One region of the Pseudoalteromonas sp. L21 genome, then DNA from elsewhere that is predicted to be linked to it. Evidence: predicted binding sites of a transcription regulator. Region 1 holds the regulator's gene; the other holds the start of a gene.

The links. The regulator LexA, encoded in region 1, represses DNA repair genes until DNA is damaged. The targets are predictions, from matches to a motif close to TACTGTATNNNNATACAGTA.
Region 2: a site for LexA is predicted at 2,515-2,534, ahead of L3V41_RS02015 (YebG family protein). Genes of this name have one in related genera too.

What each region holds. Positions count from the first base shown of each region.
Region 1 is NZ_JAKKCV010000008.1:32,948-37,163, forward strand. Features, by position in the region: gene L3V41_RS18395 (hypothetical protein) at 1-179, opposite strand, end outside; gene L3V41_RS18400 (hypothetical protein) at 337-717, shown strand; gene L3V41_RS18405 (hotdog fold thioesterase) at 723-1,163, opposite strand; gene lexA (transcriptional repressor LexA) at 1,325-1,942, shown strand; gene coxB (cytochrome c oxidase subunit II) at 2,455-3,597, shown strand; gene ctaD (cytochrome c oxidase subunit I) at 3,597-4,216, shown strand, end outside.
Region 2 is NZ_JAKKCV010000001.1:433,897-438,112, reverse strand. Features, by position in the region: gene L3V41_RS02025 (HDOD domain-containing protein) at 1-195, opposite strand, end outside; gene putP (sodium/proline symporter PutP) at 571-2,082, shown strand; gene L3V41_RS02015 (YebG family protein) at 2,156-2,461, opposite strand; gene L3V41_RS02010 (helix-hairpin-helix domain-containing protein) at 2,711-3,004, shown strand; gene L3V41_RS02005 (DUF6170 family protein) at 3,022-3,324, opposite strand; gene dsbB (disulfide bond formation protein DsbB) at 3,324-3,842, opposite strand; gene L3V41_RS01995 (chorismate mutase) at 3,973-4,216, opposite strand, start outside.

The DNA of each region.
Region 1 (4,216 bases):
TCATGTACTTTAAATGGATTACTGAGGCTGCGTTTAGCTAAGTGTTTGCCATGTACTTTTTCAAGTGGAATGGCGCTCATTACCAAGCCACCCAGCAGCCAAAAAAAGATTTGTATGGCGAGCAAGTAACCTAACCATTTATGCACTTTGCGGGCATATTTGAACATACGTTTATTCATAGAAAACCACTTGTTATTTTTGTATAGGCGCTATTGTAAAAGCTTAAATTAGGCTGCCAATGCGGCATAATGTCGCATTAACTGTATTCTAGATTTGGTATATAGACAAAACTGCGTTAAAGTTCCAATCGCTATTAATAGAGGGTAAAACGAAGGTATGTCGGAAATTCAATTTTTAAATGTAGACTTGGAGCTTGAATCAAAACACGATATAAGTGCACTGGTGGCTGATTTAAAGAAAAACGCCATGGTCTTACATTATGACAAAGATGAATATCGTCAACTTGCTCGTATTGAAGCAACAGCTGACATTAGCACGCCAGATAAAGCAATTAATCAATTATGCGAATTAATTGAGTCATGTTCACGCAATGCATTGAAACAGTGGCTTTCGTGTTCAAAACGAACATTTGATATTGGTTTTGAGTCAGGTGACTCGCCAAAATGTTTTAATCAAGCCCTGCACGCAGATACCTTATTACGTATTTCTGCCATTGGCGCAGGGCTCGAAATTACCATCTACCCGGTTCAGAGCTAAGCTCGCTATCTTCGTTCTACCACTGCTGCGGTCATACGTGATACGCAGCACAGTTCACCTGCCGCATTACTAATTTTAATTTCCCAAACCGATGTTCTTTTCCCTAGATGAATAGGGCGTGTAATTGCTGTAAGTACGCCTTTGCGTGATGCTTTGAGGTGATTGGCATTTATCTCTTGGCCGACACAATAAAACTTTTCGAAGTCAACAACAAAATTTGCCGCATAACTGGCCACAGTCTCAGCTAGCACAACATTTGCGCCTCCGTGTACCATCCCCATTGGATTATGGTGGGCTGGTATAGCGGGCATGGTGGCAACTAGGTAGTCATCACCAATTTCGGTTATTTCAATGCCCATGGTTTTCATTAAAGTTCCTTCACCTGTAATGCCTTGTGCAAATTGCTGGCATTGCTCCAAAGTGATTGGCTGATGCCAAATGCTCATGGTATTTCCTTAGCAAGCTAATTAAAGCTACTACCTTATTGCATATAACTGTGCTGTTCAATGTTAGTTTTGTAGCAAAATGAGGTGGCTAATTTAAATTTGCGATTTTCAGATAACTGTATATACTCACAGTTAAATGTACTGTATGGAAAACCAGTTGTATGCGCCCATTAACGAAACGCCAATCGCAAATATTAGAACTCATTAAAGTATTTATTAAAGATACAGGCATGCCGCCAACTCGTGCCGAAATAGCTCAAACGCTTGGTTTTAAAAGTGCCAATGCTGCTGAAGAACATCTTAAAGCGCTGGCTAAAAAAGGCATGATAAAAATGAAGCCTGGTGCGAGTCGAGGTATTCAGTTAGTTGAAGAAGATGAGCCAGAACAACTAGGACTCCCTTTAATTGGTCGTGTTGCCGCAGGTGAGCCAATTTTAGCGCAGGAACATGTAGAGAGCCATTGTCAGGTTGATCCATCTTTGTTTAAGCCCGCTGCAGATTTTTTACTACGTGTTAATGGCATGAGTATGAAAGATATAGGCATTATGGATGGTGATTTACTGGCAGTACACAGAACACAAGTGGCTGAAAATGGTCAAGTTGTCGTTGCGCGTGTTGATGAAGATGTGACTGTAAAACGCTTAGAAAAAGCAGGTCGAAAAGTCCTCCTACATGCAGAAAATGACGAGTTTGCACCGATTGAAGTTGATCTCGAACACGAATCTTTCAATATTGAAGGATTGGCAGTTGGCGTTATTCGTAATGCTGATTGGATGTAACGCTAATATACTTAAGTAACTTTAGTGTTCTCAGTCACGCTCGTTTTTTGTTTTGATGTATTGTACTGAGTAAGATGTTTCCAAAATGGTGCGTCAAACTGATTTAATTTGGTGCGACGCCGCTTTTTACCTATTTAGCATCGATTTGTGACCCCTTAGCGTTGCTGGGAGTCCATGTATAGCGCAGTTTTCCTTTCTTTTTGAGTTTTTGCTCTTCCCCTTTTTTACAAATAACGCTCTGATTATAGTTGTTATTTTTGCACCAAAATAAACATTTCTTAGATTAAAAACTTGCTTATTGTTCATTTTTTAACTAATTGGTTAATACATTGTGTTAACACCGTTTTACTAAAAAGACACAAAATAATGTGCTGTGGTGTTAAACGATGAGCTTGTATCAGATTTCTGTCGTGTTGGTACGTGTTTGCTCTTAACAATAAAAATACGAATGGGCACCTAGCTGTACGCCTTTTCGCTTTGCGTCTTGCAATAGCATTTAAAGGAGCTGTCACATGGGTAAAATGCGTTATGCCTTGTGGCTTATATTAGTGTCTCTACCGCAGTTAGCATTGGCAAATAGTCAATTTAATATGCGTAAAGGGGTAACTGATATAAGTAATAATGTTTATGAGTTACACATGACGATATTTATTATCTGTTGTGTAATCGGCGTCATCGTTTTTGCGGTGATGTTTTGGGCTTTAATACATCATAGAAAATCAAAAAGGGCAAAGCCTGCCCAATTTCATGAAAGCACAAAAGTTGAAATTCTTTGGACTGCCATTCCGTTTGTGATTTTAATTGCCATGGCTGTGCCTGCCACAAAAACCTTAATCGCCATGGAGGATGCCTCTAAGGCGGACATCACCATTAAGGTCACGGGCTCTCAATGGAAATGGCATTACGAATATATGGGTGAAGATATTGCCTATTACTCGATTTTGTCGACACCAAAAGATCAAATAGATAACCAAGCTGAAAAGACAGCAAATTACTTACTTGAAGTCGACAAGCCGCTGGTTCTTCCTATCAATAAAAAAGTACGCTTTTTGATGACTTCTGACGATGTTATTCACTCTTGGTGGGTTCCTGATTTTGCGGTGAAAAAAGATGCAAATCCGGGCTTTATCAATGAAGCATGGACACGAATTAACGAACCTGGTGTTTACCGGGGTCAATGTGCTGAGCTGTGTGGTAAAGATCATGGCTTTATGCCTGTTGTGGTTCAAGCATTACCTGAAGATGAGTTTGCAACTTGGTTAGCTGATGCCAAGCAAGAAAAAGCGAATGCGGCAGCAGCGGATGCTGCATTACTTGATCAAACACTTGCGAAAGAAGAGTTAATGACACTAGGTGAGCAAGTCTACATGGCTAGCTGTGCAGCATGTCATCAGCCAACAGGTATGGGGCTACCAGGCGTATTTCCTGCGCTTAAAGGCAGCCCTATTGTACTAGGTGATGTTAAAGATCACATTGATATTGTGCTTCATGGCAAGCCTGGTACAGCAATGCAAGCATTCGATAAACAGCTTTCAATTAAGCAGCTTGCAGCTGTCATTACGTATAAACGAAATGCTTGGGGCAATGATACGGGTGATGTTATCCAGCCGAGTCAAATTCAAGCAGCAATTGATGCAGCAGCGGAGGCGAACTAATGAGTAACGTTATTAATGAGCAAGCCACTGAGCATGCGCATCACGACCATCACCCTGCTAAGGGTTTCAAGCGTTGGTTATATACAACAAACCATAAAGATATTGGTAGTTTATACCTCATTTTCTCACTAACCATGTTTCTAATTGGTGGTGCGATGGCAATGGTGATCCGCGCAGAGCTTTTCCAGCCGGGTTTGCAACTTGTTGATCCACACTTTTTTAATCAAATGACGACAGTACATGGTTTGATCATGGTATTTGGGGCTGTTATGCCTGCCTTTACTGGATTGGCCAACTGGATGGTGCCAATGATGATTGGTGCACCTGATATGGCTTTGCCAAGGATGAATAACTGGAGTTTCTGGATTCTACCTTTCGCCTTTTTAATCCTGTTAGCTTCATTGCTTATGCCTGGTGGTGGCCCTGCATTCGGTTGGACTTTTTATGCGCCACTGTCGACTACTTATAGTAACGATAATACAGCGCTTTTTGTGTTTGCTGTACATATCATGGGTATTAGCTCAATCATGGGGGCGATTAACGTTATCGTGACCATTGTGAACTTAAGAGCCCCAGGCATGACATGGATGAAGCTGCCACTGTTTGTTTGGACATGGTT
Region 2 (4,216 bases), on a different contig from region 1:
GATATAGGCAGGTTTATTGTCGGTTAAATCATCAAGGCCAAAGTTAAATTGGCTGCCTTCTATGAGCCGAGAAGTCGCTTCATCACCATCAATCTCAGGAAACACGTTATCTACACCATCTCTAAAGAGAAGCTCATAGCCTACAAGTTTCTTTTCTTTATCTAGAATTGGTTGGCGCGCAGCGTAAAAGTACATATTTGAAGCAAATCCACATCAGTTAAATCATTTTTCCCCGCAATATATTGCATTGCGTTTGAAATAGCATTAGTTAAAAGAGCTGAAACGGGGAAAGTTGTTTTATTATTTCATTTTAGATCCTAAGACTAGGATAAATCGTAATAGAATTCTATTACTTGCGTCTAAATAATAGAAAAATTGTTAGCAAAGTGTTTATTGCATCAAAGCCGTTACCCATCGGCTAGATTGGAGTTGGAGGGTAGAAGCATGATATAGTCGTGAGTGATATCGGTTTTTACCCCAATAATGTCTTAAAATTAAATGGCTTGCGAGTCATTATTCGGATTAAAAGCCAACATTAATCAATAATTGGAGGCTAATTTGGAAACAGGAATGATAATTTCGTTAGCATTGTACTTCATCGTAATGTTGGGGATTGGGCTTTATGCTTACAAACAATCAACAGATGATGTATCGGGATACATGCTAGGTGGTCGTAATCTATCACCAAGTGTCGCTGCGCTATCAGCAGGTGCATCAGATATGAGTGGTTGGTTACTGATGGGTCTGCCAGGTGCAATGTACTTGTTTGGTTTAAGTAAGGTATGGATCGCAATAGGTTTGGTACTTGGTGCTTGGGCAAACTATTTTCTCGTCGCACCACGTTTGCGCGTGTATACAGAGAAAGCGAATGATTCAATCACCATTCCAGACTATTTTGCAAATCGCTTCGATGATAATAAAAATGTTTTGCGCGTAATTTCAGCTATTGTTATTATCGTATTCTTCACTTTATACACCTCATCAGGAGTTGTTGCGGGTGGCAAGCTGTTCGAAAATTCATTCAATATGAGTTACGAGATGGGCTTGTATATCACAACGGGTGTGGTTGTTCTTTATACATTATTCGGTGGTTTTTTAGCAGTTAGTTTAACTGACTTCGTGCAAGGTTGTATCATGTTCGTGTCGCTGCTTGCAGTACCGATAGCGACCTATACTATGCTTGACCAGCCGTTTATGGATACGTTAGCAAATGCTCGCTATGACTTATTATTAAGCTCACCGAAAGAATCAGAAATTCATGCACTTAATATGATGGACTGGTTTGCAGGTGGCTCAACAATTGCCATCATCTCGGCAATGGCGTGGGGACTCGGTTATTTTGGTCAGCCACATATCATTGTACGCTTTATGTCTGTTCGCTCAGTGAAAGATATGCCTACTATGCGCCGTGTGGGTATGTCGTGGATGACATTATCGGCAATTGGTGCTGTGCTAACAGGTTTATTTGGTGCCGCTTATATGCTGGAAAACCAAATGCCGATTGATGACAAAGAAACGATTTTCTTAGTGCTGTCTGAGCTTATTTTCCATCCACTGATTGCTGGCTTCTTACTTGCTGCTATTCTTGCGGCGATTATGAGTACTATTTCGTCGCAGCTATTGGTGTGTTCAAGCTCACTGACAGAAGATTTCTATAAAATATATCTTAATCGCAGTGCGTCTCAGAAAGAGCTTGTTTTAGTCGGCCGAATTAGTGTTATTTTGGTTGCGTTGTTTGCTATCTACTTAGCTTATGACCGCGACAGTTCAATTCTTGACCTAGTTAGTAATGCATGGGCAGGTTTTGGTGCTGCATTTGGGCCACTTGTTTTATTCAGCCTTTACTGGAAACGTATGAACCTTCAGGGAGCTATAGCGGGTATGGTTGTGGGTGCTGCGACAGTTCTATTTTGGATTTATGCACCCGTTACGATTGATGGGCAAAAATTAAGTGCAATTATCTATGAGATAGTGCCTGGGTTTATTCTATCAAGTATTGCGATAGTCGCTGTGAGTTTAAGTACAGCAGAACCTAAAGAAGAAATTACTAAATTATTTGATGACGTTGAGGCATCACTGTAGTTTTTAATTAAACACTTTTAATTAAATACAAAAAGGGCAACATAGAGTTGCCCTTTTTATTGGATTTTTATTTTTAACCGGCTGCTTTTTCTTTTATATCTGCCACATTGTCGGTGGCTGATTTTGCTTTTTTAGGTTTTACAGGGGCCTCTTTAGCACCTTTCAAAACAGCCATAAATTGGTCTTTTTCTTTTGCCATCTCAAGTGCAAGAGATTCAATTTGTTGCTCACTAAGTGGTACGTCAACTTTCTCAAGCATCATTTCTAGTGATTCAGCAATGTCGAGCATTTTGTCATATGCGTCAGCTTCTTTTTTAGTAGTAAACGTCATTCGCTCGACTCCGTTTCTTTCTACAACATATTTAACAACAACAGCCATGATTTCTCCTGCATTTAAGCGTGGCATTTGTAGCGTAGCAACGCCACTTTGATTACTGTTTTTATATACAGTAATCGTTTGTGGCGGAATTTGCAAGTTTGATAAGTCTATTTTTTGTGGTGATTATTTGACATTGCGGTTGGTTTTAGGTTTATTTAATGATGTCACCATTATAGAAACGGTAGGGATGCAATAAGCGTTAGGTGACAATTAACTTAACTATCCATAATGGATATCACGGAGGAAAATATGAAACTATTATCAAGTCTCTTTCTATCAATAGGCTTAACTTTATTGCCCACTTTACCTATTAGCGCAGCTGAAGATAAAGGAGCTGAGCAAGTTAAACAGCAAAAGGTGAATATAAATAAAGCCAGTGTTGAGCAACTCACTTTGCTTCCTGGCGTGGGTGAGTCAAAAGCCAAAGCGATTATAGAACACCGAACTCAGCAGGGGCCTTTTAAATCATTAGAACAACTCAAAGATGTAAAAGGGATCGGTGAAAAGGTGTTCTCGCAGTTAGAAGGAAAAATTATTCTTTAAATAAGTAAGCAGGGCGGTTATTCGCCCTGTTTAAACTCTTTAATTGCTACTTGTAAATGAGGGAGCGCAAACATGTTTTCTATCGGTGTTGTTATGAGTGGATAGCTCAGACCAGCTAGTAGCAGCCAAGGCACAAGCGACCAGCCCTGAAAATAAGCTAAACCTAAAAACAGGGGCGCTAAAAAAACAAGTTTACATACCGATAAAATGATCTTCTGTATAGGACTTAAATGCGCAAGTGCAAGAGCAATAATTTGCTGACGTTGTCTTACTTTAAACTCTTTTAAAGCAGGAATTTGACTAGAAAAAAAATACAACATTACAACGACTTTTTAATTACTAAACGACTCGCTACAACAGCGATAAAAACAAGCGAATAGGCTGCAAAAATAACTTCCATCCACGCAGGCATACTCATTGACGCAAATTGCCAATCTATGTTTCCACAATCACCTGTTGCAGCAAAGAAGCTTGGGATCCATTCGTGTAGAGGCATGAAGCTTGGAAAGTTTGGTTCAAATGCACAGCTAAATGCAAACGGGTCTGTATTGTTTTGCATCGCGATGTGTTCTTTGGCAATAAAGTAGCCCCAAATTGAAGATATTCCCCAAGTGACAAATGCGATAAGTCTACATAGGGTACTTTGTGGGTTGATTGCGCCGACAATACCTGCGCCAAGAAGGCCAAGCATAGCAAAACGTTGGTAAATACACATTATGCAGGGCTCAAGTCCCATATTATATTGAAAGAACAGCGCTGTTATTTCAAACACAAATGCGGTTAAAGCGAGTAAAACCCAAGGTGTTCTTTTGCTTGCTAATTCAGCTAACCAATTCATGAAAAATCCAATTTTGAAGTGTTTTCAAGATTATGCTTAGGGAGTGCCTTGGGTGCAAGTGTCTGCGGTGAATATTCGTAACAAAAAAGGAGCTTGCTAGCTCCTTTTGGTGTTACGATTAGTTTTTACGTTAAACGCTGACAGCTTGTAAAGACTCGCTTTGGTAGCAGCCTAGAATACGAATATATTGGGTGTGCTCTTTCAGCTCTTCGAGTGCTTGCTTGACATGTAAATCATCTAGGTTAGCCTCTAAGTCTACATAAAAAACCTCTTCCCACGGGTTACCGGGTACAGGACGAGATTCAAGTTTTACAAGGTTTATTTGATGATGCTTAAATACCATTAACGCATCAGCTAATGAACCAGCTTGTTGC